DNA from 3 places in the Kitasatospora sp. NPDC057198 genome. Region 1 is predicted to be linked to each of the others. Evidence: riboswitches for the same ligand, from Rfam matches in the RefSeq annotation. Region 1 holds a riboswitch; each other region holds the start of a gene.
What was found. A riboswitch is a leader RNA that binds a small molecule or an ion and turns the genes downstream of it on or off. The one in region 1 is predicted to bind thiamine pyrophosphate.
Positions count from the first base shown of each region.

Region 2: another riboswitch for thiamine pyrophosphate. It lies ahead of thiO (glycine oxidase ThiO); the one in region 1 lies ahead of ACFUEL_RS01870 (purine-cytosine permease family protein).
Region 3: another riboswitch for thiamine pyrophosphate. It lies ahead of thiC (phosphomethylpyrimidine synthase ThiC); the one in region 1 lies ahead of ACFUEL_RS01870 (purine-cytosine permease family protein).

Region 1 covers NZ_JBHUWH010000007.1:33,326-44,980, forward strand. Annotated here, with positions in the region: gene ACFUEL_RS01840 (aminopeptidase P family protein) at 1-1,322, opposite strand, end outside; gene ACFUEL_RS01845 (PP2C family protein-serine/threonine phosphatase) at 1,458-2,807, opposite strand; gene ACFUEL_RS01850 (bifunctional DNA primase/polymerase) at 3,254-3,913, shown strand; gene ACFUEL_RS01855 (DUF5926 family protein) at 4,122-5,099, opposite strand; gene ACFUEL_RS01860 (ATP-binding protein) at 5,176-5,670, opposite strand; gene ACFUEL_RS01865 (glycerophosphodiester phosphodiesterase) at 6,046-6,867, opposite strand; gene ACFUEL_RS01870 (purine-cytosine permease family protein) at 6,951-8,321, opposite strand; TPP riboswitch at 8,312-8,463, opposite strand; gene ACFUEL_RS01875 (S1C family serine protease) at 8,706-10,448, shown strand; tRNA gene ACFUEL_RS01880 (tRNA-Ser) at 10,519-10,604, shown strand; gene ACFUEL_RS01885 (hypothetical protein) at 10,760-11,122, opposite strand; gene ACFUEL_RS01890 (ATP-binding protein) at 11,279-11,655, opposite strand, start outside.
Region 2 covers NZ_JBHUWH010000040.1:8,574-20,228, reverse strand. Annotated here, with positions in the region: gene ACFUEL_RS07475 (DUF4126 domain-containing protein) at 135-746, shown strand; gene ACFUEL_RS07470 (phytoene desaturase family protein) at 855-2,243, shown strand; gene ACFUEL_RS07465 (hypothetical protein) at 2,251-2,985, opposite strand; gene metF (methylenetetrahydrofolate reductase [NAD(P)H]) at 3,313-4,227, opposite strand; gene ACFUEL_RS07455 (polyprenyl synthetase family protein) at 4,397-5,503, shown strand; gene ACFUEL_RS07450 (VanZ family protein) at 5,512-6,180, opposite strand; gene thiE (thiamine phosphate synthase) at 6,336-6,983, opposite strand; gene ACFUEL_RS07440 (Rv2175c family DNA-binding protein) at 6,980-7,345, opposite strand; gene ACFUEL_RS07435 (NAD(P)/FAD-dependent oxidoreductase) at 7,362-8,567, opposite strand; TPP riboswitch at 8,617-8,729, shown strand; gene thiO (glycine oxidase ThiO) at 8,698-9,897, shown strand; gene thiS (sulfur carrier protein ThiS) at 9,894-10,103, shown strand; gene ACFUEL_RS07420 (thiazole synthase) at 10,107-10,898, shown strand; gene pknB (Stk1 family PASTA domain-containing Ser/Thr kinase) at 11,036-11,655, shown strand, end outside.
Region 3 covers NZ_JBHUWH010000002.1:57,626-62,558, reverse strand. Annotated here, with positions in the region: gene ACFUEL_RS00585 (flotillin family protein) at 1-1,422, opposite strand, end outside; gene ACFUEL_RS00580 (hypothetical protein) at 1,608-1,808, opposite strand; TPP riboswitch at 1,923-2,054, shown strand; gene thiC (phosphomethylpyrimidine synthase ThiC) at 2,051-3,856, shown strand; gene ACFUEL_RS00570 (hypothetical protein) at 3,993-4,481, shown strand; gene ACFUEL_RS00565 (hypothetical protein) at 4,561-4,701, shown strand.

The DNA.
Region 1 (11,655 bases):
CCGGGCTCGACGGTCAGCACCACGCCCGGCTCCAGCTCCGCGTCCACGTACTCCTCGCGGCGGGCGTGCGCGCAGTCGTGCACGTCGAGGCCGAGCATGTGGCCGGTGCCGTGCAGGGTCCAGCGGCGCTGCAGGCCGAGCTCCAGGACCTTCTCCAGGTCGTGGACCGAGGAGTCGATCAGGCCCCACTCCAGCAGGCGGGCGGCGAGCACCCGCTGCGCGGCGTCGTGGAAGTCGCGGAACTTCGCGCCCGGCCGCACCGCGGCGATGCCGGCCTCCTGGGCGTCGTACACCGCGTCGTAGATCTTGCGCTGCAGCGGGGTGAAGCGGCCGTTGACCGGCAGGGTGCGGGTGACGTCGGCGGTGTAGAGGGTGTGGGTCTCCACGCCCGCGTCCAGCAGCAGCAGTTCGCCGGGGCGCACGTCGCCGTCGTTGCGCACCCAGTGCAGGGTGGTGGCGTGCGGGCCGGCCGCGGCGATCGTGCCGTAGCCGACGTCGTTGCCCTCGACCCGGGCGCGGCGCCAGAAGGTGCCCTCGATCCAGCGCTCGGAGGTGGCGACGGCCCGGTCCAGCTCGCGCACCACGTCGGTGAAGCCGAGCACGGTGGCGTCGCAGGCGGCCCGCAGCTCGCCGATCTCCCACTCGTCCTTGACCCGGCGCAGGCCGGACAGGAACACCCGCAGCTCGTCGTCCTTCTCCGCGTCGAGCTGCTCGGCCAGCGCGGCCTCCAGCGCGGCGTCGTAGCCGCGGACGATCCGGGTCGGGACGGCGGTGGCGGCCAGCTCCTCGGCGGCCTTGCGCACGTCGCGCACCGGCAGGCCGTACAGCTGCTCGGACTCGGTCAGCGAGTGCCGGCGGCCGACCCACAGCTCGCCCTGGCCGCTCAGCCAGAACTCGCCGTTCTCCCGGTCGGAGCGCGGCAGCAGGTACAGCGCGAACTCGTGGCCGCCGTCGACCGGCTCGCCGACCAGGACGGCGTCCTCGGTGCGGTTGCCGGTCAGGTGGACGTACTCGCTGGCGGCGCGGAACGCGTACTCGGTGTCGTTGGCCCGGGTGCGCAGGTTGCCCGCCGGGACGACCAGGCGCTCGCCGGGGAACGCGGCGGACAGCTCCGCGCGGCGCGCGGCCGCGTACGGGGCCTGGACGTCGGGGGCCAGGCCGCGCAGTTCGGTGTCGGCCCAGCCGGTGCGCATGGACGCGGCGAGTTCGTCGGAGACGCCGTCGTACAGGCCGTTCTTGCGGCTCTTGACCGGCTTCTCCTCCTCGCCCTCGGCGGAACCCTCGGGGTTCTCGGACACCGCCGGGCTGCGGTCCTCGGTCACTACGTCGCCTCCTCGCGCGCGCTGCCGCCCGCCCGTCCCCGGATCGCGGGGCGTGCGGGCGGATGTCGCCCCCATGGTACGTAGGGCCGTTCGAACGGAGGAAGGGCGTCCGGTGTCCGGGGCGCGGGGGTCCGCCTACTCGAAGCGGACGGCCAGCAGCACCAGGTCGTCCACGCCCGGCTCGCCGCCGCCGGCCCGCTCCAGCAGGTGGGCGCAGAGCCGGTCCGGGTCGATCCGGACGTCCCGCGGGGCGTCGGCGGCGGCCCGGCGCAGCGCGCTCTGCCCGGCGTGCAGGTTCGGGGCGAAGCGGCGGGCCAGGCCCTCGGTGTACAGCACCAGCACGTCGCCGCGCTCCGCGGTGAGCTCCACCCCGGGCGCCTCCCAGCAGCTCAGCATGCCCAGCGGCGCGGACAGCGAGGTCTCCACGAAGTTGGCGCCGTAGCGGGTGAGCAGCACCGGCGGGCAGTTGGCCGCCCCGGCCAGCGCGATCCGCCGCTCGGCCGGGTCGACGCAGGCGTAGACGGCGGTGGCGGAGCGGGTCGGCTCGGTGGTCTTCAGCAGCAGTTCGAGGTCGCCGAGCACCGAGACCGGGTCCTCGCCCTCCAGCACCGCGTAGGCCCGCAGCGCGGCCCGCACCCGGCCCATCGCGGCGGCGGCGCCCACCCCCGCGCCCGGCCCGGCCCCCGGGCCGCCGCCGAGCACGCTGCCCACCGTCAGGCCCAGGGTGTCGTCGGGCAGCGCGATCGCGTCGTACCAGTCGCTCCCGGCGGCCCGCTCCAGCGCGGCGGGCACGCAGCGGGCGGCGACCTTCAGCCCGGTGCGGGCGGGCAGGTGGTCGGGCAGCAGCGAGCGGCGCAGCGCCTCGGTGGCGCGCACCGCCCGGTCCGCCTCCAGCTGGCGGTCCAGCAGCGGGGCGGCGAACTCGCAGTAGCGGCGCACCAGCTGCTCGCGGCGCTCGTCGGGGCTGCCGGGCTCGTCGTAGAACCAGGCGGCGGCGCCGAGCGGCCGCCCGTCGACGGCGGTCAGCGGCAGCGCGTAGCAGGCGCCGAGGCCGAGCTGCCCGGCGACCTCGCGGAAGCGCGGGCCGACGGCCGGGTCGGCGGCCAGGTCGGCGATCAGCAGCCGGCCCTCCGGACCGGGGCGGCCGAGCAGCCCGGCGAACGGGCCGTGCTCGACCGGGACGGTCTCCAGCGTGCCGAGCATCGCCCGGTCCAGGCCGAGCCCGACCGGGCGCGCCGGCTGCCGGTCGGGGCCGGGCGGCAGCGTCACCACCAGGCCGCGGCGGGCGCCGAGCAGGGCCGCGCCGGAGTCCAGCAGCGCGTCCAGGGTGCCGGCCAGGCCGTCGGCCCGGGCGAGCAGCTCCAGGTGCTCCTGCAGGCTGGTGAAATCGGACAGCCATCCGGCCAAACGGTCCTGCAGGTCGGCGGCGGGCGCCTCGCCCAGGAACGGCAGCGGTCCGGGCGGCAGCGCGGTGTCCGCGGGCACCGGGGCCGAGGATGCCGTGGCCGTAGGCGCCGTGGACGTCGACGGGTGGACGTCGGTCATGTCGCAACTCCCCACAATCCGGAACGTGTCACGCAAGACCACCGAGACCGACCGAAACGATGTCTTTACTCACTACTCGGCATGTTTCTCCCACTTGTACACAGGCCGATCGGGGCATGTCCAGGAGTGCGGCGGCCGAACGTGCCAGGGATCGTACGTGCGGCCCGCCGGGACGCCACCCGGGGCGGAGCGCGCTCACTCGTACGGTGGAACCGGGGGCCCGGCGGCCGCGTCCATCCGGGCGTATGGGGGATTCTCGTTCCAGCGGCGGGTAGCCGAGACGCACACGCACCGCCCGCCACCCCGACCACGCCGTCCGACCGATCAGACGATCGCACCGACCGTGCCGTGCGCCCCGATGCGAACGCGGAAAGGAACGAGCCGCCATGCGCCCACCCCGCCGAGAGCAGCTGTCCGAGCGCGCCGGCCGGTGGTGGCCGGGCCGCCGCAGCCGCGTGCTGGCGCTGACCGCCGCACTGGGGGCCGCCGGGAGCGGCTGGCCGGTGGTGCCGGGGGCCCGGGCGCTGCGCGGGGCGCCGGGGCCGTGCTCCTGCGGCGACCGCGCCTGCGCGATGCCCGGCGGGCACCCGCACGACCCGCCGCTGGAGGCGGCCACCACCGACCCGCGGATGGTGCGCTGGTGGTGGGAGCGGCGCGCGCCGGGCGCCCCGGTGCTGGTGGCGACCGGGCGGGCGCTGGGCGCGGTGAGCCTGCCCCGCCCGGCCGGGCCGTGGCTGCTGCGGCACCTGGACGAGATCGGCGTCCCGTGCGGCCCGGTGCTCGGCACGCCGGGCCGGTTCGTGCTGCTGACCGCGCCGTACACGCTGGCCGAGCTGGGCGGGCAGCTGGCCGAGCGGCCGTGGGTGCCGGGCGTGCTGCGCTACCACGGGCCGGGCGGCTACCTGGTGCTGCCGCCGTCCCGGACGGGGGCGGGCCCGGTGCACTGGGTGCGCCGGCCGGGGCCGGGGCGGCCGTGGCTGCCGGAGGTCGGGACGCTGCTGGGCGGGCTGATCACGGCCAGCGCGGTCGCGCTGCCGCAGCGCTGAGGCACCGGGACACCGGGGGCACCGGGGGCAGCGGGCGGGTCCCCCGGCCCGGAGCGCGAAAAAGTCCGACCGCTGGCGACGGGGGATGCACCAGCGGTCGGACCTTTCAAACAGTAACAAAGATCCGGCTCCGCGCCAATTTGTCCACGTGGAAAGGGCTTTGACGGAGCCGGAAATACGGCCCGGACCGCCCGGCGGGCGATCGCGGTCAGTTCAGAGTGACCTGACGGCTCACCAGGTTGGCCCGCGCCCGGCGTTCCTCGGCGGTCAGCGGCGCGGGCGCGGCCAGCACCTCGGCCAGCTTCGCGGCGAACTCCACGGCCGGCTTCTCCACCTCGGCGGCGGTCATCTCCACCGGCAGGTCCCACACCGGGACGGTCAGGCCGTGCGCCCGGAACGAGCCCACCAGCTTGGTGCCCTCGCCCAGCGAGCTGTCACCGGCCGCCGACAGCCGGGCCAGCGCGTCCAGCAGCTGCTCCTCGGGCACGGTCATCACCCAGCGCAGGTGGTTCTTGTCCGGGGTGCCGCACCAGTACGCGGAGTCCACCCCGGCCAGCTTCTCGGTCGGGATCGCCGAGGCGTTGGCCCGCTCCAGCGAGGCCGCCACCTCCCCGGTCGCCGACTCGGCGTCCTCCAGCCAGAACTCGAAGCCGGTGTGCACCTCGGGCTCGAACGCGGCCGAGGTGTCCAGCAGTTCCTGCAGCCGGCGGCCGCCCGGGTTGGTCCGGCGGGCCGGCACCGGGGTGCCCGGCTCGGTGGCCAGCGCCAGCTCCAGCGCGTCCGCCAGGTCGCGGCTCAGGTCGCCCGAGGAGGACTGCGTCTGCAGGCCCAGCAGGATCGACCCGTCCGGGCGGCGCAGGGCCGGCCAGGCCAGCGGCAGCACCGTCGCCAGCGTCACCGACGGGACCTCGCCCACGGCCCCGTCCGCCACCCCGGCGGCCAGCACCAGCGGCACCGTGGCCGCCGGGACCAGCTCGCGCAGGGCCACCCAGTCGGCCTCGCCCGGCAGGCCCTCGAACGGGCGGTGCACCAACTCCTGCACCGCGTGGGCCGCCTGACGGCCGTGGCACGCCTTGTACCGGCGGCCCGAACCGCACGGGCACGCCTCGCGCGCCCCGACGACCGGGACCTCGCCCTCGACGGCGGTGGACTGGCTGGGCTGCTTCTTCGCGGCCTTCTTGGCCATGGTGCGGCTCTCCCGGAGACGTCGGACGTTGCACCGGGCAGCCTACTTCGCCCGCGCGGCCCCACCCGGGCCCCGCTCAGGCGCTGCGCCGCCGCCCGCCGCCCGCGACCTGCCCGGACGCCGGGAGCTGCGCCCACACCGTCACCTGACCGGGTGCGTGCCGCACGCCCCAGTCCCGGGCCAGCTTGCCCACGATGCTCAGGCCCCGGCCGCCGTGCGCCGTCACCGACGGACTGGCCGGAACCGGCCGGGTCGCCGCCCCGCCGTCCGTCACCTCGAGGGTCAGCAGGCCGTCGCCGCGCATCTGCCAGCCCACCAGCACCGTGCCGCCCTCGGCCTCCTGGCCGACCGCGGCGTCGTCGTACTCCAGCGGTCTAGCGTGGCGACAGGAATTGCTGAGCAGTTCGGAGAGGATCAACACCGCGTCGTCAATCACCGCTTCCGGTATCGACCGGTCACCGAGATCGCTGCGCAGCCTGCGCCGCGCGGTCGAAACACTGGCCGGCCCGTGCGGAACCGCCATGGCCGATGAGGTCGACCCGGCCTGAACTGGCACAGCTCGCGCCACCATCAACGCCACCCCCGGACCTCCTTCAGCTTCTGCCGAGGGATGGATGCCCGCCGGTAATGCGTCGGAAACGGACGTTCGACGATCCGATGGCGGCATTAACGACATCCGCGGCGACATCCGCGCGGGCCGCGGGCAAAAGGTGAGGGGCGCCTCACGTTCAGCGGCGCCGATCGGCGGGAAACACCGCCCGGAAATACCCCGTTCGGTATTTCTGTCACGCGATTGGGCCCCGGGTGCCACCCGCCGGGCGGCGCGGCCGGGCGCCGTCCGCCGACCGCCACCCGTCGCGGGACCGCGCGCTCGGCGGCCGAGTCGGGCCGGCACCTCGGCGGCCGAGTCGGGCCGGCACTTCGGCGGCCGAGCCGGGCCGGCACCTCAGCGGCCGAGTCGGGCCAGCACCTCAGCCGGGCGGTTGGTGATCAGCGCCTCCACGCCGAGCTCCAGGCAGAGTTCGACGTCCTCCGGCCGGTCCACCGTCCACACGTGCACCCGGTGCCCGGCCCGGCGCAGCGCCGTCACCAGACCGGGGTCGCGCCGCACCAGCTCGATGCCCGGACCGGCGATCGACGCCCCGCCCGGCAGCGACCTGGTCCGGCCCAGCACCGGCAGCCGGCGCTCCCACAGGTACACCCGGGGCAGTGCCGGGGCGGCCCGCCGCACCCGGTGCAGGGCCAGCTCCGAGAAGCTCATCACCCGCACCGCCGACTCCTCCGGCGCGGCCGGCAGCAGCCCGAACCGGCCCAGCACCCGCAGCAGTTCGCCCTCCACCCGGCCCGCGTACCGCACCGGGTGCTTGGTCTCCACCGCCAGCTCCACCCGCCGCCCGGCGTCCGCCACCAGCTCCAGCAGCCGCTCGAAGGTGAGCACCGAGCTGCGCCGCGGCTCCCCGGGGTGCTTCCACGAACCGAAGTCCAGCGCCGAGAGCTGAGCCAGCGTCATCGCCGACACCGTGCCCCGCCCGTCCGAGGTCCGCTCCACCGTGCGGTCGTGCACGCACACCAGCTGCCCGTCGGCGGTGAGCCGGACGTCGCACTCCAGCCCGTCCGCGCCCTCCTCCAGCGCCCGCCGGTACGCCTCCTCGGTGTGCTCCGGGAGCGCCGCCGAGGAACCCCGGTGGGCGATCACCTTGACCGCCGAGCGGTCGACGCGGTCCGTCCGGGCGGCGGGCGAACCGGCCGCGCTGTGCTGGGTGTCCACGCCGACCACGGTACGCGGCGCCCGGTGGCCGCCGGCCCCCGGCACGGTGGCGGGCGGGTGAACAGCCGCTCCGGGCCGCCCGCTCAGGAGCGGGCGGCGTCCTTCGGCCGCTCCAGCGCCGTCACCGCGAGGGTGGCCAGCGCCGCCACCAGGAACGAGAACAGCGAGGCCGAGGACCACGCCCGCGGGGTGAAGTGCACCGCCCGCTGCACGCCCTCCCAGAACCCGGTCCACCAGCCGCCGATCGCGGACGGGGCGAGCAGCTGGTACACCGCGAAGCCCACCGCCCACGGCAGCAGCATCACCCAGCGCGCCGGGGCGTCCTGCCCCAGGTTCCAGCCGCGCCGCCCCGCGCCCAGGAAGTAGTCCGCCGCCAGCACCGCGAACAGCGGCACGAACACCGAGCCGATCAGGCCCAGGAACCCGTAGTACGAGTCGGTGAACTCCTTGATCCGCAGCGCCAGCACCGTCACCAGCACGCCGATCGCCCCGGTCAGCACCCGGCGGTCCACCCGCGGCCACAGGTTGTGGACCGACATCGCCGTCGAGTACACGTTCGCGAACGACTGGTCGGTCTCCCGCAGCACCAGCACCAGCAGGAACGCCCAGCCCGCCGCCACGCCGGTGAACGACTCGAAGATCCGGCTCTCGTCGCCGCCCGACTGCAGCAGCGCGACGATGCCCAGCACGTAGCACCACACCTGGGCCACCGTGTAGCCGGAGAACGTCGCCCAGAACGCCTTCGAGGAGCTGCGCGCGTGCCGGGTGTAGTCCGCGGCCAGCGGCACGAAGGACACCGACACCGCGATCACCGCGTCCGTCGCGCCCAGGAAGCCGTGCCAGTTGCCCGCGCCCGGGTCCGGGACGCCCTGCCGGGCGAACTGCACCGTGAAGTACACCATCGCGACGCCCACCGCGACCGCCACGTACTTGCGCAGCACCGCGATCGCGCCCAGCGGCCAGATCGTCAGCACCGTGGTCAGCGCGCCCGCCAGCAGCACGAACAGCCAGCGCCAGCCCTCGGTGCCGGACACCGTCTGCGCGCCCCAGGCCACCACCGTCAGCTCGTACACGCCCCAGCCGACGCACTGCACGATGTTCAGCACCGTCGGCACGTACGACAGCCGGGTGCCGAACAGGCCGCGCAGCACCGCCATCGCCGGCGCGCCGGTCCGGGCGCCCACCAGGGCCGCCACCGCCAGCATCGCGGTGCCGATCGCGGTGCCCGCGACCACCGCCGTCACGGCGGCCGCGAAGCCCAGCTCGTGGCCCGGCTTCCCGAGCACCGTCGCGGCGCTGGTGAAGCCGATCAGGCTCACCCCGAGGTTGGCCCAGAGCGCGAACAGCGCCCGGAAGTCCAGGGTGCGCGGCGGGGCGGTGTCGAGGGTCAGCGGAGCCTCGGGGCGGGCCCCGGGGGCAAGATCGGAAATCTGGGCAGACGGAACAGCCGTCATGGCCGATACTCCCTACGCCGGCATTATCCGGACAGGTTCCGGCGGTCAGCGCCCCCTCGGCCGTGGTGGCGTCACCGCCATGCCCTACGGTCGAACCGGCGCACTCTCAGCCTGGCTGGTCCAAGCTCCCGCGACGTTCTTCGGTTTACAGGAGCGACAGGCTAGCCCCCGGCGGGGGGAACGCCAAGACCGGGGGCGCTCCGTCCGCATGGCGGGACCGCTGATGTGCATGTCAGAGCGGCCTAAGGCTTCTCATGATTTCTTCAGGGGCCCGCTTACGGTGTCCGAATCCGGTATAGGAAAAACTGTGCCCCGAGGTTGTGGACCGTGACCCCGGCGCCGCGGTTCGCGGCCGAAGGTTCTGTTCAGCGATGGAGGTCGTCCGTGAGCACCGAGCACGCGAGTGGTACCACCCCGCCGGAGAAGGCCCCCGAGCCCGCCGGCACCGAGGCGGTGGCCGCCGGCTCCGGTACGCCCGCCGCGCCCGTCCCGGCCGCCCCGGCCGCCCCGGCCGCCCCGGCCTACCTGGACGCACCGCCGCCGGTGCTGCCCCCGGCCCCGGCCCAGGCCCCGGCCCCTGAGGTGCCCGCGGCGGACCGGACCATCCAGCTCGGCAAGGTGCCCGCCGAGGCCGCGCCCGCCGCGCCCGCCGCCCCGGCTCCGCTGGACGCGCCGCCGCCGTTCCAGAACCCGTACGGCTCGGCCGCCGAGCCGGTCAGCCCGTTCGCCCGCCCGGACCAGGCCGCCGCGCCCGCCCCGGCGCCCGCCCCGGTCGTGACCGAGACCGCGCTGAGCGCCCTGCCCGCGCCCGTCCTCCAGGAGGGCCCGGCCGCCCCCGGCGACCCGGCCGCCCCGCAGCAGCCGCACCACCCGTTCGGCGCCGGCCAGCCGGTCGGCGGCTGGGGCCACCCCTCCGGCGGCGACCTCCCGGGCGGCGGCGGCCCCGGCGGCCCCGGCACCCCCTGGGGCACGCCGCAGGGCGGCCCCGGCGGCCCCGGCAAGCGCAAGCGCGGCTCGCTGGTCGCCCTGGTCGCGGCCGTCGCCCTGGTGGCCGGCCTGGCCGGCGGCGCGATCGGCGCCTCCGTCACCAACAACGACCGGAACGGCGGCAGCAGCGGCGCCAGCCACAGCAGCACCACCGTCACGGTCGGCAACACCCACCAGAACCTCGACCGGGCCCCCGAGTCCGTCGCCGGGATCGCCGCCAAGGCGCTGCCGTCCACCGTCACCATCAAGGCCGAGGGCTCCAGCGAGTCCGGCACCGGCACCGGTTTCGTCTTCGACACCGAGGGCCACATCCTGACCAACAACCACGTGGTCGCCCCCGCCGCCAACGGCGGCAAGCTCACCGTCAAGTTCTCCGACGGCTCCTCCTACAGCGCCTCCGTCGTCGGCCGCGCCCAGGGCTACGACGTCGCCGTCGTCCGCCTCGACGACCCGCCGACCGACAAGCTCGTCCCGCTGCCGCTCGGCGACTCCGACAAGGTCGCCATCGGCGACGCCACCATCGCCATCGGCGCCCCCTACGGCCTGGAGGGCACCGTCACCACCGGCATCGTCTCCGCCAAGGACCGCCCGGTGGCCTCCGGCGACGAGACCGGCGCGCAGGCTTCCTACATGAACGCCCTGCAGACCGACGCCTCGATCAACCCGGGCAACTCCGGCGGCCCGCTGCTCGACGCCTCCGGCTCGGTGATCGGCATCAACTCGGCCATCCAGTCCAACACCAGCGGCACCGGTCGGGCCGGCTCCATCGGCCTCGGCTTCGCCATCCCCATCAACCAGGCCAAGTGGGTCGCCCAGACCCTCATCAAGGACGGCACCCCCGTCTACGCCATCCTCGGCGTCCTGCGCAACGACAACTACAACGGCGACGGCGCCCAGATCTCCACCACCGCCGTCCAGGGCACCCCCGCCGTCACCCCCGGCGGCCCCGCCGACCAGGCCGGCCTCAAGGCCGGCGACGTCATCACCAAGCTCGGCGGCATCGCCATCGACAGCGGCCCGACCCTGGTCAGCGAGATCTGGACGCACAAGCCCGGCGAGAAGGTCGAGGTCGAGTACAAGCGCGACGGCAAGGCCGCCAAGACCACCGTCACCCTCGGCGAACGCAAGGGCGACAACTGACCCCACCCCTCCCACCCCGGAAACGGTGTGCCCCCGGGCCGCTCCGACCCGTTAGGCTGGCCTCCGCCTAGGAGGGTTGCCCGAGCGGCCTAAGGGACCAGTCTTGAAAACTGTCGTGGCTTCGCGCCACCGTGGGTTCAAATCCCACACCCTCCGCGCAGGTGGGTGAAACCGCCAGGTGAGAGCGGGTGTCGACTCCGGTCGGCACCCGCTCTTTCGTCATCTTGTCTCACCTCGTGCACCCCGTATCCCGGCCCGGTCCACCCTGTGTGTGGAACACCGGTGGAACGTTTTCGGGCCCGGCGGCGGGCCTACTCGGCCAGGTCGTCGCCGTTCAGGAAGCGCTCGATCAGGGCGTTGGAGTGGTCCTCGCGGTCGTTGATGACCTTCGCGTAGAACCGAAGCAGGACGGCGATGCTGTGCCCTGCCCGACGCGCCACCTCCGCCTTGTCCACGCCCGCGGTCAGCCACCCCGACACGGCGGTGTGCCGCGCCGAGTACGGGACGTCGGCGAACGGGCTGTCCACCTGCTCGGGGGGCAGGACCAACTTCCGTGCGGCCTTCCACACCTCCGCGGTCTCCTTGGTGAGCACGACGCCGCCCCGCGCCGCCCGGAAGAGCCGACCGTCCGGCGCGACACCGAACTCCGCGATGTGCTCCCCCAGCATCTGCACCAGGACCGGCGGGATGGGAACCGGCCGCGTGGAAAGTTTCTTGGTTGGCCGTCCATCGCTCCAATCGGCTGACGTGCAGAGGCCCGGTCAGGTGCTCTGACCGGGCCTAGCGGTTCTACAGCTGGAGAGTTCTTCCCAGTCGGGAATTACCAGAATTTACTCGTCACTGGAGAGCTCGCGCATGAATGCCTGGGTGTGCTGGCCCCAGTAGCTGCGCAAATCGTCGAACTGGTCAGGGTTGAGGTGCATATTCTCGGCCTTAGCATAAGCCAGGATCAGGACGTCGAGTGCAGTCTCAGTCTTGCGAATGAGCTTGATCATCTCTTCTGCGTCGGTACTGTTGACGCCGCCGTCGGCGACAGCCTTGAGCCTGTCGTAGACATCGCGGATGAACGGGTGCCGGTGGTTGAGACGGACGATCGCCTTGCCGTTGAGATGGTCGATCTCGAACATCTCCTTGCCTGGCCAGTTGCCGTCGACCAGAGTGAAGGGCTTCTCCTTCACCTGCTCGCGGACCTGCTCGGCCTGTTCCT
Region 2 (11,655 bases), on a different contig from region 1:
AGTACTCAACCGGTGATCTGAGTACGGATACTCAGTCCCCCCGTCCTCCCGGCCCTCCCCCGCGGCGGGACCGGCCGGGTACGGTGTGCGCGTCCCGCCCGAGGTCCGGGCGGGCGCGTGGAAGGGGGGCCGGCGTGGGAGCCGTTCCGCTGATCTTCACCAGCGGTTGGGCGAGCGGGATCAACGCGTACGCCGTGGTCCTGCTGCTCGGCCTGTTCGGCCGCTTCGGCGGGGCCGACTCGGTGCCGCCGGTACTGGAGCGCACCGACGTGCTGCTCGCCGCCGGGCTGCTGTTCCTGTGCGAGGCGGTGCTCGACAAGATCCCGTACGTGGACACCGTGTGGGACGCGGTGCACACCGTGGTCCGCCCGATCGCGGGCGCGACGGTCGGCGCGCTGCTGGCCGCCCACGACCCGGGCTCGCTGGGCGAGGTCGCGGCGGGCGCGGTCGGCGGGACGACGGCCCTGCTCAGCCATGGCGTCAAGGCGGGCCTGCGGATGGCCGTCAACACCTCGCCCGAACCGGCCTCCAACATCCTGCTGAGCCTCGCCGAGGACCTCTCGGTGGCCGGCCTGGTCACCCTGGCGATCTTCCACCCGTGGCTGGCCGCCTCGGCCGCCGCCGTCCTGCTGTTCCTCGGCGTGCTGGTGGTGTGGTTCGCGGTCACCCGGATCCGGCGGTTCTGGCTGCGCCGCAAGGAGCGCCGGGCGCTCCGCCGGGGCGGGGGCGCGGCGGTGGCGGGCTAGCGCGGCGGTCGCGGGCCGGCACGGCGGTCGCGGGCCGGCACGGCGGTCGCGGGCCGGCACGGCGGTCGCGGGTCGGGAGTGCGCTCCGGGCGCATAGGATCTCCTGCCATGGCTCGGATCATCGTCGTCGGCGCAGGCATGGGCGGTCTGGCCGCCGCTTCCCGGTTGGCCACCCTCGGGCACCGGGTGACGGTGCTGGAGGCGGCCGGGACGCACGGCGGGCAGGTGGGGTCGTACCGGCGGGAGGGGTTCGGGTTCGACACCGGGCCGGGGCTGCTCGCGCTGCCCGCCGTCTACCGGGACCTGGCGCTGAAGACCGGCCGCGAGCCGCTGGAACAACTGGTCGGGCTGCGGCCGGTGGACCCGGAGAGCCGGCACCTGTTCCCGGACGGCACCGGGCTGCTGCTGCCGAACGCCTCCCGGGGCGGCGTCGGCCAGGCGCTGGACGCGGCCTTCGGGGCGGGCACCGGCGCGCGCTGGGGCGACCTGCTCAACCGGGGCCGCACGGTCTGGGAGGCCACCCGCCGCCCGCTGCTGGAGGAGCCGCGCCCGGCCGTCGACCCGGCCGACCCCTACCCGGTACCGCCGCGCCGCGGCCTGTCCCGGCTGCTGCCGCGCACCCGGCCCACCCTCGCCGACGCGGCCCGCGAACTCGGCGGCGGCCCCGGCCCGGCCGCACTGCTCGGCGAGTACGCGCTGCGGTACGGGCTGGACCCGCGGACCGCGCCCGCCTCCGCGACCGTACTGCCGTACATGGAGCAGTCGTTCGGCGTCTGGTACGTCGACGGCGGCCTGCGGGCGCTCGCCGACGCGGTGTTCGCGCGGTGCGGGAAGCGCGGCGTGGAGTTCCGCTTCGACACCCCGGTGCGGGCCCTGGAGCAGGACGGCGGGCGGGTCGTCGGCGTGCGCACGGACGCGGGGGTGCTGACCGCGGACGCGGTGCTCTCCGCCGTCCCCGGCCTGGGCGTCGCCGCACCCGCCGACCCCGCGCCGGGCCGGTTCACCGTGCTGCTCGCCCTGGACGGCGCCCGCCCGGCCGGCACCGCGCACCGCACCGTGGTGCACGCCGCGGACCCGGCCGCCGAGGCCCGCGCGGTGTTCACCGACCGCACCCTGCCGCAGCGCCCCACCGTGCAGGTGCTCCGGCCGGACGACCCGTCGCTCGTCCCCGGCCCGGACGCGGAGGCCGCCGTCCTGACCGTCACCGTGCCCGCCAGCCTCACCCCCACCGCCGCCGAACAGGACGCCTACGCCGGGGAGTTGCTCGCCCACCTGGCCACCGCCGGACTCGACCTGCGCCCCCGGCTGCGCTGGCGGGAGACCCGGCTCACCGCCTCCGTCCCGCCCCCCTCGCTGGCCGGCGGCCACCTCGCCCAGGCCAACCAGCCCGGCCCGCCCGGCCTCTACCTGATCGGCGCGCACGCCCACCCCGGCGGCGGGCTGGCCCGGGTCGGGATGTCCGCCTCGATCACCGCCGGGCTGCTCGGCCCGGCCTGACGGTCCGTCAGTACTGCTGCTGGTAGTACCAGTTCTGGTCCTGCTGCGGCTGGGGCTGCTGCGGGACGTACGGCTGCTGGTACTGCTGCTGGGTGTACGGGTCCTGGTAGACCGGCTGCCCGTACTGGTCGTAGCCGATCAGCTGCAACTGCGGCTGCTGCTGTTGCTGTTGCTGTTGCTGTTGCTGTTGCTGTTGGACGTACTGCTGCTGGTAGCCGTAGTCCTGCTGCTGGTAGCCGTACTGCGGCTGCTGCGGGACCTGGTAGGCCGCCTGCTCCTGGACGTAGACGCCCGCGTCGAGCTGCTGGAACTCCTCGTACCCGACCGGCTGCGCCTCGTACGGCTCGTGGGACTCGTCCTCGACCGGCCCGACCTCACCGACCGGCACCACCGGCTCCGGGGCGGCGACCGCGGCGGCCGTTCCGCCGGTGGCGGCGGACAGCAGCGGGACCTTCGCCAGCGGACCGGGCAGCCGGCCGTCCGAGCGGCGCAGCGACCAGCCCACCGGGCGGCCGCGCTTCACCGAGTTGGTCACCATCAACTGGCCGAGCCCGAACCCGGCGGCGCCCGCCACTATCACCACCACCGAGGAGGTGCGCATCCCGGCGACCACGCCCAGGAAACCCAGCAGCGCGAGCGCCCGCCAGTGCAGCGGGGCGCGGTTCTGCAGCAGCAGTTCGGCGGTCAGCCAGAGCGCGACCAGGGCCAGCGCGCCATAGAGGAGCAGGTATCCGATGCCCATCCCCGCAACCTCCAGACGCCACCATCACCGCGCGGTTGCGGGCGACTGTACAGCCTCAGGACGAACACCACCTCATCCCGGACACCCCCGCCCCCGCACAACACCGCCCAGGCATCCACCCCACCCGCCCCCAAGCTCCGCGCAGCGGGGGGCGCGGGCGCGCCAGGCCCTCCACCCCACCCGCCCCGGACCCCGCGCAGCAGGAGATAGCCAGGCGCAGCGAGTATTCATCCCGCCCACCCCCAGGCCCCGCGCAGCGGTCTTCCCGCCTCCCCCAAGCCCCGCGCAGCGACCTACCCACCCGCCCCCAAGCCCCGCGCAGCGGAGTCAGCGGGTGTGCAGGCCGAGGTTCTGGTAGATCTCCAGGGTCGAGGTGGAGTGGTTCAGTGTGATGAAGTGCAGGCCCGGGGCGCCCTCGGCGAGGAGGCGTTCGGCCATGGCGGTCGCGTGTTCCAGGCCGGCGGCGCGGACGGCGGCCGGGTCGTCGATGACGGCCTCGAGCTTGCGGCGGAAGTCGTCGGGGAAGTCCGAGCCGGACAGCTGCGGGAAGCGCACCAGTTGGCGGCTGTTGGTGACCGGCATGATCTCCGGGATGATCGGCGTCTCGCAGCCGGCCGCGGCGACCCGGTCGCGCAGCCGCAGGTAGTCCTCGACCTCGAAGAACATCTGGGTGATCGCGTAGTCGGCGCCGGCCCGGCACTTGGCGACGAAGTGCCGGATGTCGTCGTCCCAGTTGTCCGAGCGCGGGTGCATCTGCGGGAAGGCCGCGACGCCGACGCAGAAGTCGCCGATGCCCTTGATGAGTTCGACGAGTTCGGCGGCGTAGGTGACGCCCTCGGGGTGGCGCACCCAGCTGCCCATCGGGTCGCCGGGCGGGTCGCCGCGGACCGCGAGGACGTTGCGCACGTTCTGGTCGGCGTACTGGCCGATGATGTTGCGCAGTTCGGCGACCGAGTGGTCGACGGCGGTGAGGTGGGCGACGGGGGTGAGGGTGGTCTCGGTGGCGATCCGGCCGACCAGGTCGACGGTGCGGCCGCGCGAGGAGCCGCCCGCGCCGTAGGTCATGCAGACGAAGTTGGGCTCCAGGCACTCGACGCGGCGGATCGCGTCCCACAGCTTGCGCTCGGCGTCCTCGTTGCGCGGGGGCATGAACTCGAAGGAGAAGGAGCGGTCGCCGGCCGCCAGCAGGTCGCGCACGGTCTGTGCGCGGTCGTTTCTGGTGGTGGGAATCCCGAGTGCCATGCAGGAAGGTTATCCGTCGGCGGCTCGGCGCGGACAAACGCCGTCCACTCGCTGAGACGCCACTTGAGATTTTCGGCCGAACGGTTCAGGGCCGCCGGACGGCCGGTGGAACGGGTCACCCCGACCGGAGCGTTAATCTGACTGTCAGCCCCACGATCCGGAGTCTCAGGTGCCCTCCTCCACCCGCCTTCCCCGCAACCCCGTCGACGCGGAGGACGTGCGCGACCGCGTGAACCGCACCCTCGGCACGTTCATGGTCGAGCGGACGGCCCTGCTCTCCGGGATCTCCGACCAGCTCGGCCCGGTCGCCGACGCGCTGCGCGACTTCCTGCTCGACGGCGGCAAGCGGCTGCGCCCGGCGTTCTGCTACTGGGGGTGGCGGGCGGCCGGCGGCGCCGCGGACGAGCCCGGGATCGAGCGCGCGGCGGCCGCGCTGGAGCTGCTGCAGGCCAGCGCCCTGGTGCACGACGACCTGATGGACCGCAGCGACACCCGCCGGGGCCTGCCCGCCGTGCACCGCCGCTTCGAGAACCTGCACCGGGCGGGCGGCTGGCGCGGCGACCGCGAGCAGTACGGGGCGTCCGCGGCGGTGCTGCTGGGCGACCTGCTGCTGATCTGGTGCGACGAGCTGTTCCAGCGCTCGGGGCTGCCGTCGGCCGCCGTCTCGGCCGCCAAGCCCGCCTTCGACCTGATGCGCACCGAGGTCATGCTCGGCCAGTACCTGGACGTGCTGGAGCCGGTCGCGGGCGACTCCACCGACGACGGGGCGGTCGACCGGGCCCGGACAGTCCTGCACTACAAGTCCGCGAAGTACACCATCGAGCGCCCGCTCCAGGTCGGCGCGCTGCTGGCCGGGGCCTCTCCCGGCCTGGTCGACGCGCTGGGCGGCTTCGGCCTGCCGCTGGGCGAGGCGTTCCAGCTCCGGGACGACCTGCTGGGCGTCTTCGGCGACCCGGCGGTCACCGGCAAGCCGGCCGGCGACGACCTGCGCGAGGGCAAGCGCACCCTGCTGGTCGCGCACGCCATGCGCGGCCTGGGCCCGGCCGACGCCGCCCACCTGGACGCCCGGCTCGGCGCACCCGGCCTGGACGCCGACGGGATCGCCGAACTGCGCGACCTGATCACCCTCAGCGGCGCCCCGGAGCTGGTCGAGGCCCGGATCGACGCACTGCTCGCCGAGGCGCTGGCCGCCCTGGACGCGGCCCCGGTCGCCGACGGCCCGACCCGCGAGGTGCTCCGGGCGCTGGCCGACGCGGCGACGGTCCGCAAGTACTGACAGGGGCCTCAGGCCGCCGGGCGGCGCCACCAGCGGCGCGAGGCCAGGGCCGCGAGGGCCGCCCCGCCCGCGTTCAGCAGCACGTCGTCGACCGAGGAGACCCGGTCCAGCCGCAGCACGTACTGGGCGGCCTCCACCAGCACCGAGCAGGCCGCGCCGAGCGCCAGCATCCGCCACACCGAGGCGAACGCCGCGGAGCGGACCGGAAGCAGGAAGCCCAGCGCCGCGAACACCAGCGTGTTGCCGACGATCTGGGCCGCCGCGGTGGCGGGCGGCCCGGCGCCGACGATCTCGGCGATGTCGTGCAGCGGCACCAGGTTGACCCGGCGGCGCGGGCCGCCCGGGTCGACGCCCGGCAGCAGGATCATCCACACCCAGGGCACCGTCCCGTAGAGCGCGCCGACCTCGGCCAGCGCCGAGCGCCGCGCCCAGCCCGGCTCCACGCCGGCCGCCCGGCGGCGGCGGGCCAGCGCCCACACCGCGAAGGCGGCCACCGGCAGGGCGGCGGCCGCCAGGAAGACGATGCCGTTGACGGTGCCGACCCAGCCGTGCCACCCGGCGTGGTGGCGGCCCAGCGGGCGCTGGGCGAGGAAGGCGACGGCGGCGGCCGCGAGCAGCGCGGGGACGAGCAGCGCGACCCGGCGGGCGCGACGGGCGGGCGTGAGGACGGACTCCATGCCTGCACGGAGTGCGAACGGCACGCGTACGGTTCCGGCCGGGAGGGCGGGGCTCCTCGCCGGCACCGGGGCTCTCCCCGCGACCCTTCCGCCACGGGCGGTTCCCCGCGCCCCTGGTGGGGCGCGGGACGGGCGGGCGCCCCCGGGGCGGGGGCCTAGTGCAGGCGGGCGGCCAGGGCGGCGGCGGCCGCGCCCGGGTCCTCGGCGGCGGTGAGGGCGCGGACCACGACGATCCGGGTGGCGCCCGCGTCGAGGACCTGCTGGAGGTTGTCCTGGTCGATGCCGCCGATGGCGAACCAGGGGCGCTCGGGGCGCCGCGCGGCGGCGTGGCGGACCAGGTCGAGGCCGGGGGCGTGGCGGCCGGGCTTGGTGGGGGTGGGCCAGACCGGGCCGGTGCAGAAGTAGTCGACGCCGGGTTCGGTCATCGCGGTGTCGACCTCGTCCTCGGCGTGGCAGGAGCGGCCGATCAGCACGTCCTCGCCGAGGATGCGCCGGGCGACGGCGACCGGCAGGTCGTCCTGGCCGAGGTGCAGCACGTCGGGGCGGGCGCCGTACGCGACGTCGGCGCGGTCGTTGACGGCGAGCAGCCTGCCGTGGCGGCGGGCCGCGTCGGCGAAGACCTCCAGGTGCTCCAGCTCCTGCTTGGCCTCCAGCGCCTTGTCGCGCAGCTGGACGATGTCGACGCCGCCCGCGAGCACCGCGTCCAGGAACTCGGGCAGGTCGCCCTGGGCGCGGCGGGCGTCGGTGCAGAGGTAGAGCCGGGCGTCGGCCAGGCGCTGCCGGGCGGTGGGGGCGGCCGTCACAGGGCCATGGCCTGGGCGCGGCGCTTGACCTCGGTGCCGCGGTTCTCGCGCAGGGCCTGGATCGGGCTGCCGGGCAGCGAGTCGTCCTCGGTGAACATCCACTCGAGGATCTCCTCGTCGGAGAAGCCGCAGTCGCGCAGCACGGTGAGGGTGCCGACCAGGTGCTTGACCGGGCCGTCGTCCTCGATGAAGTCGGCGGGGACCTGGAGGGAGTTGTTGGGGCCGCGGCGGACGGCCAGCAGGGTGCGGTTCTTCACCATGGCGCGGACCTCGGTGATCACCACGCCCCACCGCTCCGCGATGTCGGGCAGGTACAGCCAGGCGGGGACCAGGGCGTCAATCTTGGGATCAATCTCGCTCACGGCACCAGCCTAGGCGCTACCGGGCGGCGGCCTTCAACTGGACGGCGGGGTCGGCGGCGCGGGCCGGGTCCAGTGCGCCGCCGCGTTCGATCAGGCGGCGGCCCTGGGCGAGGTCGCGCGGCCGGTCGACGGCGAGCAGGGCGACCAGCGCGCCGTCGCGCAGCCACAGCACCGTCCAGTGCGGGTCGGACGGGGAGCCGCGCCACAGCAGGTGGTCGGCCCCGGCGTGCCGTCCGGCGTACTGGACCATGCGGCCGAACTGCTCGGACCAGAAGTACGGGACGGGGTCGTAGGGGGCGTCCAGGGTGCCGAGCAGGGAGGCCGCGGCGGCGGCGCCGGAGTGCAGGGCGTGGTCCCAGTGCTGGACGGCGAGCCGGGTGCCGGAGCGGGCGGAGGGGTAGGAGGCGCAGTCGCCGGCCGCGAGGACGCCGGGCAGGGCGGTGCGCAGCCGGTCGTCGACCGGGAGCGTGCCGTCGGGGTCGGGGGCGAGCGGGCCGCCGAGCAGCCAGTCGGTGGCGGGGCGGGCGCCGACGCCGACCACGACCTCGTCGGCGGGCAGGTGGGTGCCGTCGGCGAGCAGCACCCCGCCGTCGGCGGCGCCGGCCACGGCGGCGCCGCAGCGTAGGTCGACGCCGGCGGCGGCGTACCAGTCGGCCATCAGGGCGCCGAGTTCGGCGGGCAGCGCGCCGGCCAGCGGGGCGGCGGCGGCCTCCACCACGGTGACCTGGCAGCCGAGCTGCCGGGCGACGGTGGCGGTCTCGGCGCCGATCCAGCCCGCGCCGACCAGGACGATCCGGCGGCCGGGGGTGAGCGCGGCGCGCAGCGCGTGGGCGTCGTCGACGGTGCGCAGGGTGCGGGCGCCGGGCAGGCCGGGGAGGGTGCGGGGCGCGGCGCCGGTGGCGATCACCAGGGCGTCGTAGGGCAGTCCGCCGCGGTCGGTGTGCAGCAGGCCGGGTTCCAGGCCGGTGGCGCGGCGGCCGGTGAGCAGGTCGACGCCCAGCTCATGCCAGTCGATCTCGAAGGCGGTGGCGTCGGCCTTGCCGAGCAGCACGTCCTTGGAGAGCGGGGGGCGGTCGTAGGGCAGGTGGAGTTCCTCGCCGACCAGGGCGAGCGGGCCCCGCCAGCCGCCCTGCCGCAGTCCGAGGGCGGCCTGGGCGCCCGCCATGCCCGCGCCGACCACGACGACCCGGTCCGTTGCCTTCAGCTCAGCCACGGCGTCCACCCTACCCAGGTGCCTCCGGGGCCGGACGGGGCAGCGTTAAGGTGGGGGTACTACGTCACACGGGAGCCCGGTGCACCGGGCTGAGAGGCGGGCTGCGGCGGCCCGCGACCGTCCGAACCTGATCCGGGTCATGCCGGCGAAGGGAGATCCAACCGCTGTGGCACATTCCCGTGCGCTGGACGTCCTGGTGGTCGGCGGGGGCATCATCGGGCTCGGTGTCGCCTGGCGCACCGCGCAGCGCGGCCTGTCGGTCGCGGTGGCCGACCCGCACCCGGGCGGCGGCGCGGCGCAGGTCGCCGCGGGCATGCTCGCCCCCGTCACCGAACTGCAGTACGGCGAGGAGCCGTTGCTGCGGCTGGGGATGGCGTCGAACGAGCGCTACGCCGCCTTCGCCGCCGAGCTGACCGAACTGACCGGCCTGGACACCGGCTACCGGGCCACCGGCACGCTGGCCGTCGCGCTGGACTCCGACGACCGCGCCGAGCTGCGCGAACTGCACGCCTTCCACGGCCGGTTGGGGCTGGCCTCGCAGTGGCTGACCGGCCGCGAGTGCCGCCGCCTGGAGCCGATGCTGGCGCCGGGCGTGCGCGGCGGCCTGCACGTCGCCGACGACCACCAGGTGGACGGCCGCCGGCTGGCCGCCGCGCTGGTCGCCGCCTGCGAGCGGGCGGGCGTGGTGTTCCACCGGGCGGAGGCCGCCGAACTGCTGGTCGAGGACGGCCGGGCGGCGGGCGTGCGGCTGTCGAGCGGCGAGCGGGTGGCGGCGGGGCGCACCGTGCTGGCCGCCGGTTCGCGCAGCCACCTGCTGCCGGGCCTGCCGGCGGGGGTGCTGCCGGCCGTCCGCCCGGTCAAGGGCCAGGTGCTGCGGCTGCGGATGCCCACCGGCGCGTACGGGCCGTTCCTGTCCCGGAACGTGCGGGCGGTGGTGCGCGGGCAGCACCTGTACCTGGTGCCGCGGGCCGACGGCGAGCTGGTGATCGGCGCGACCACCGAGGAGTTGGGCCACGACACCACCGTCACCGCCGGCGGCGTCTACGAACTGCTCAGGGACGCCCACGAGTTGGTGCCCGGCATCACCGAACTTCCGCTGGTGGAGACCGGCGCGGGCCTGCGTCCGGGCTCGCCGGACAACGCGCCGCTGCTCGGCCCGACCGCGCTGGACGGCCTGGCCGCCGCGACCGGGCACTACCGCAACGGCGTGCTGCTCACCCCGGTCACCGCCGACCTGCTCGCCGACTACCTGGCCGACGGCGAACTCCCGCCGCTGGCCGCCGACTTCACTCCCGGCCGCTTCACCTCCGACCGCTTCACCCCCAAGGTCCCCGCATGAACACCATCGCCCTGACCGTCAACGGCCGGCCGCGCACCCTGCCCGCCGCCACCACGCTGGACGTGGTGGTGGCCGAGGTGTCGGCCGCCAACACCGGCGTCGCCGCCGCCGTCAACGAGGCCGTGGTGCCCCGCAGTTCGTGGCCCGCCACCGCGCTCGGCGAGGGCGACCGGGTCGAGATCCTCACCGCCGTCCAGGGAGGCTGAACCATGGCTGACGACGCGCTGGTCATCGCCGGCACCACCTTCTCCTCCCGCCTGATCATGGGCACCGGCGGCGCGCCCAGCCTGGAGGTGCTGGAGCAGGCGCTCAGGGTGTCCGGCACCGAGCTGACCACAGTGGCGATGCGCCGGGTCGACACCGCCACCCAGGGCTCGGTCCTGGAGGTGCTGTCCCGCAACGGCATCCGGGTGCTGCCGAACACGGCGGGCTGCTACACCGCGGGCGAGGCGGTGCTGACCGCCCGGCTGGCCCGCGAGGCGCTCGGCACCGACTGGGTGAAGCTGGAGGTGATCGCCGACGAGCGGACCCTGCTGCCCGACCCGATCGAGCTGCTGGACGCCGCCGAGACGCTGGTCGACGACGGCTTCACCGTGCTGCCGTACACCAACGACGACCCGGTGCTGGCCCGCAAGCTGGAGGACGTCGGCTGCGCGGCGATCATGCCGCTGGGTTCGCCGATCGGCTCCGGGCTGGGCATCCGCAACCCGCACAACTTCCAGCTGATCGTGGAGTCGGCGAACGTCCCGGTGGTGCTGGACGCGGGCGCGGGCACCGCCAGCGACGTCGCGCTGGCGATGGAACTGGGCTGCTCCGCCGTCATGCTGGCCTCCGCGGTGACCCGCGCCCAGGAGCCGGTGCTGATGGCGGAGGCGATGCGCCGGGCGGTGGAGGCCGGGCGGCTCGCCCACCGGGCCGGGCGGATCCCGCGCCGCTACTACGCCGAGGCGTCCTCGCCCACCGCCGGCCTGGCCGACACCCGCGAGCGGCCCGCCTTCTGAGCCGGTAGCGGCCGCCACGCCACCGTACGGGAGGCCCCGCCCCCGGGGCGCCCGGCCGCACCGGCCGGGCACCCCGTGGCGTCCGGCCCGCCGACGGGCCCCTCCGGACACCCAACCCCTACACTCCTCGGGTGGACATGACCCTCGACGATCCCCTGCACGGCGTGCTCCTCGACGGCCGGTACCGGGTCGAGCAGCGGATCGCGGTCGGCGGCATGTCGACCGTCTACCGGGGCACCGACACCCGGCTGGACCGGACGGTGGCGCTGAAGGTGATGCACCCCTCGCTGGCGGGGGACGCCGACTTCACGGCCCGCTTCATCCGGGAGGCCAAGGCGGTGGCGCGGCTCGCCCACCCGAACGTGGTGAACGTGCTGGACCAGGGCGCCGACCCGCGGGGCGTGTTCATGGCGATGGAGTACGTCCCCGGCCGCAACCTGCGCGACGTGCTGCGCGACCGCGGCGCGCTGTCGGTGCGGGCCGCGCTGGACGTGCTGGAGCCGGTGCTGGCGGCGCTCGGCGCGGCGCACCGGGCGGGCCTGGTGCACCGGGACGTCAAGCCGGAGAACGTGCTGATCACCGACAACGGCATGGTGAAGGTCGCCGACTTCGGCCTGGTGCGGGTGCTGGCGGGTGCCGACACCGCCGCCACCTCGGCCACCGAGACCGGCCAACTGCTGGGCACCGTCGCCTACCTGGCGCCGGAGCAGATCCGCCAGGAGCCCACCGACCAGCGGGTGGACGTCTACGCGGCGGG
Region 3 (4,933 bases), on a different contig from region 1:
CCCGGCGGGGGCGGGGGCGTTCAGCGAGGTGAGCAGCTGGCGGGCCAGGCCGAGGCCGGTGCCGCCCATGGTGAGCGCCTTGGCGAACATCTCGGACATGCCCTCGGCGCCGTTCAGCAGCACCATGTGCTCGACGTTGCCGAAGGCGTCCGCGCCGGCCCGGACGATGGCGGGCCAGTTCTCGGCCAACTGCTGGGCGACGACGGCTTCCTGGTTCTCGGCGAGGGCCGCGGCGCGGGCCTTGATGCCCTCCGCCTCGGCCAGGCCCTGGGCCCGGGTGGCCTCCGCCTCGGCGAGACCCTTGGCGCGGGCCGCCTCGGCCTCGGCGATGCCCTTGGCGGCCTCGGCGGCGGCCTGGGCCTCACCGGTGGCCCGGGTGGCCTCGGCGGCGGCCAGACCGCGGGCCCGGGTGGCCTCGGCCTCGGCGGCCGCGGCGACCTTGACCCGGTTGGCCTCGGCGGCGGTCTTCAGCTCGGTCTCCCGGGACAGCGCCTCGGCGGCGGAGATCCGGGCGTCGCGGTCGGCCTCGGCCTTGGTGCGGGTCTCGTACGCGCGGGCGTCGGCGGGCTTGCGGACGTCGGCCTGGAGCTGCTGCTCCTTGCGGTGCGCCTCCAGTTCGGCGACCTTGGTCTCCTGGACCACGACCTCCTGCCGGGCGGCGGCCTGGGCGAGCGGCCCGGCCTGCATCGCGCGGGCCGCGGCGGTGTCCATCTCGGCCTGGTAACCGGCCTGCTGGATGCCGGAGTTGCGGGTCGCCTCGGCCTTGCGGGCGAACGCCTCCTGCTCGGCCTCGGTGGCCCGGCGGTCGGCCTCGGCGGCCGCGATCCGGGCGTCGCGCTGGACGGCGGCGGCGTGCGGGGCGGCCAGGTTGGTGATGTATCCGGTCGGGTCCAGGATCTCCTGGATCTGCAGCGAGTCGATGATCAGACCGAGCTTCTCCATCTCGATGCCCGAGGCGGAGCGGGTCTCACCGGTGAGCCGCTCGCGGTCGCGGATCATGTCCTCGACGGTCAGCCCGCCGACGATGGAGCGCAGGTGGCCGGCGAACACGTTGTGCACCCGCTGGCCCATCATCTTCTGCTGGTCCAGGAAGCGGCGGGCGGCGTTGGCGATGGACGCCGGGTCGTCGCCGACCTTGAAGATGACCACGCCCTTGACGTGCACCGGAATGCCCTGCGACGTCACGCACTCGACGTCCAGCGCGGCCTCGTTGAGGTCCAGCGACAGCCGCCGGACCACCTGGACGCCGGGCAGCACGAAGGTGCCCCGTCCGGTGACCACGCGGAAGCCGAGGCCCTCGCCGTGCTTGGAACCCGAGATGACCAGTGCCTCGTTCGGCTCGGCGACCCGCCACATGAGCTTGAACAGCACGATCACCAGGACGACGCCCGCGAGGACGCCTCCGACGATGCCGATCAGCATCGCGATCTCCCCCTTCGTGGCACACCGGTCCGTGGCTGCGCAGGTGGTGCAGTTCGTTGGCGCGGAAGCCGGTGGCAGCCGCATTCTCCGCCGGTTTCGGCCGGGGAGGAAGGGGACGGACGAGTGGGAACCCTCACTGGCCGGAAACGGACGCGGCAGGTTTGCGGAACCCTCCTGACGTGCGTTCAGAACGGCTCGACGTACACCGTCCGCGGTGGCTGGTAATCGACCACGACCACCATCGTCCCGGGCTCCAGCGGCTCGCCCGGCACCGCCCGGTAGGCCAGGAACGCCTCGGTGCCCAGCCGCTGCGGGACGTGCACCATCACCTCGCCGACCAGGCCCGCGCCGATCCGCCCCGTCACCCGCCCCACCAGTCCGATCACCCCGGGATTCTCCCCCGCGCGGCGGTGGCCTGAACAGCGCCCGGCACGGGAGGCGCGCTGGACCGGCCGCGCCCGGTGCCCTACGGTGAACGGCGAACGCAGGCGGCGAACGCCCCTGCGCGGAACGGGAGCTCGGAGCACCGGGCTGAGAGGGCGCTGACGGTACGCGGCCCGCGTACCACCGCTGCGTCGACCGCAGGAACCTGACCGGGTAATGCCGGCGTAGGGAGTTGAAGGTCCGCATGACCGCATTCACCGAGCACACCTCTGCCCACGGGCCGTCCGCCCAGGAGCCGTCCGCCACCGGGTACCCGACCCCGGCCTGGCGCAAGGCGTACCGCCAGGGCAGCACCCCCGACCTGCGGGTCCCCTACCGCGAGGTCCACCTCACCGACGGGAGCACCGTCCCGCTGTACGACACCTCCGGGCCGTACACCGACCCGTCCCACACCGCCGACGTCCGGCGCGGACTGCCCGCGCTGCGCGACCCCTGGATCCGGCTGCGCGGGGACGTCGAGGAGTACGAGGGCCGCGAGGCCCGCCCCGAGGACGACGGCATCCGGCACACCGCCCCGCGCGGCGGCGACCTGCGCAACCTGGACGCCGTCTTCCCCGGCCGCCCGCGCCGCCCGCTGCGCGCCCGCGACGGCGTCGCCGTCACCCAACTCGCCTACGCCAAGCGCGGCCTGATCACCCCCGAGATGGAGTTCACGGCCCTGCGGGAGGGCCTGGAACCGGAGTTCGTCCGCGAGCAGGTGGCGCGCGGCCGGGCCGTCATCCCCGTCAACGTGAACCACCCCGAGGTCGAACCCGCCATCATCGGCACCGACTTCCTGGTGAAGATCAACGCCAACATCGGCAACTCCGCCGTCACCTCCTCGATCGAGGAGGAGGTGGAGAAGATGACCTGGGCCACCCGCTGGGGCGCCGACACCGTCATGGACCTCTCCACCGGCCGCAACATCCACACCACCCGCGAGTGGATCCTGCGCAACTCCCCCGTCCCGATCGGCACCGTCCCGCTCTACCAGGCGCTGGAGAAGGTCGACGGCCGCGCCGAGGAACTCAGCTGGGAGGTCTACCGGGACACCGTCGTCGAGCAGTGCGAACAGGGCGTCGACTACATGACCGTGCACGCCGGCGTGCTGCTGCGGTACGTCCCGCTGACCGCCCGCCGCAAGACCGGCATCGTCTCGCGCGGCGGCTCCATCATGGCCGCCTGGTGCCTGGCGCACCACCGGGAGAACTTCCTCTACACGCACTTCGAGGAACTCTGCGACCTGCTGCGCGCCTACGACGTCACCTTCTCGCTCGGCGACGGCCTGCGCCCCGGCTCGATCGCCGACGCCAACGACGAGGCCCAGTTCGCCGAACTCACCACCCTCGGCGAACTCGGCCGGATCGCCCGCGCCAAGGACGTCCAGGTGATGATCGAGGGCCCCGGGCACGTCCCGATGCACAAGATCCGCGAGAACATGGACCTGCAGAAGGAGATCTGCGACGAGGCCCCGTTCTACACCCTCGGCCCGCTGACCACCGACGTCGCGCCCGGCTACGACCACATCACCTCCGGCATCGGCGCCGCGATGATCGCCTGGTGGGGCACCGCGATGCTCTGCTACGTCACCCCCAAGGAACACCTCGGCCTGCCCGACCGCGACGACGTCAAGACCGGCGTCATCACCTACAAGATCGCCGCCCACGCCGCCGACCTCGCCAAGGGCCACCCCGGCGCCCAGGCGTGGGACGACGCCCTCTCCGACGCCCGCTTCGAGTTCCGCTGGGAGGACCAGTTCGACCTGGCCCTCGACCCGGAGACCGCCCGCGCCTTCCACGACCAGACCCTCCCGGCCGAACCCGCCAAGACCGCGCACTTCTGCTCCATGTGCGGGCCCAAGTTCTGCTCCATGAAGATCAGCCGCCAGATCCGCGAGGAGCACGGCGGCGAGGCCGAACAAGCCGAACGGGTCGCGCTCGCCGGCATGGCCGAGAAGTCCGCCGAGTTCGCCGCCCACGGCAACCGGGTCTACCTCCCGCTCGCCGACTGACAACACGGCTCATAGGGCACCGCACCGGGAGGCAGGAGGGGGCTTCCCGGCGCGGTGCTCCGGTTGATGCTGGTGTCGGTTGTGCCTGGTCTACTGTCGGCTGACGAAGGACCGTGTGGGGGAGGAACCCGTGGGCGTGTTGACCGACTACTTTCGCGCAGTCGATGCGGCCTCGGTCGTACGGGTGCTGCAGGGTGCGGACGACCGCCCGCTCGTCGGCGGTGGGAGTCCCCACTTCGACGGGGTCGAGGCCAAGCGCCTGGATCCGGACCTTGTGCTTGGGGAGCTGATCGCCGCCATCCGTCAGGTTCCGTGGGAAGCAGGGCTCGTGGAAGAGAGTCCGGTGTGGCCGACCACCCCGGAGCCTGGACCGGGCGGCCCGCAGGCCGAGGACGACCCCTGGGCCACGGGTCCGTGGGTGGTCGAGCTTGCCGCCTCGGTCCGGGACACGCTGGCAGAGGTGAGCGACGCGGATGTGCCGACGGTCGTCGCCAGGTGGGTGCAGACGGAGGAGCTTCGCCCAGCCAGCGTCGAAGACATGCAGCCGCTGGCCGAAGAGTTGATCCGACTGGCCAGGCGCGCCCGCAGCGCTGGCGAGAAGCTCTATTGCTGGATCTGCCTGTAGGCGCCGGAGAAGCGGGCACTCCTCTCAAGCCCTCCACCCACGAAGCCAATGTGCTGGCTGGGGGCTGAAGTTGTCGTCGATGAAGATCAGCCGCCGGATCCGCGAGGAGCACGGCGGCGAGGCCGAACAGGCCGAACGGGCCGCTCTCGCCGGGATGGCCGAGAAGTCCGCCGAGTTCGCCGCCCGCGGGAACCGGGTCTACCTCCCGCTGGCCGACTGACCCGCGCGGCCGCAGCGCCGCCCGGGAGCTTCCGCTTCCCGGACGGCGGTCCGTCCTTCCGCCCTCCCCGGCATGCAACGCGGCGGCAAGCCCACCGAGAAGGAGGTGGAGCGGGCAGTCACCGCTTACCGGGTGCTTCCCATCGCCAAGCGCGAGACGTTGCCCTTCTGGGACCGCGTCACGAGCGCGCTGCCCGGCGTGCCCGGCACATGCAGGCCGCTCAGGAGTGGGA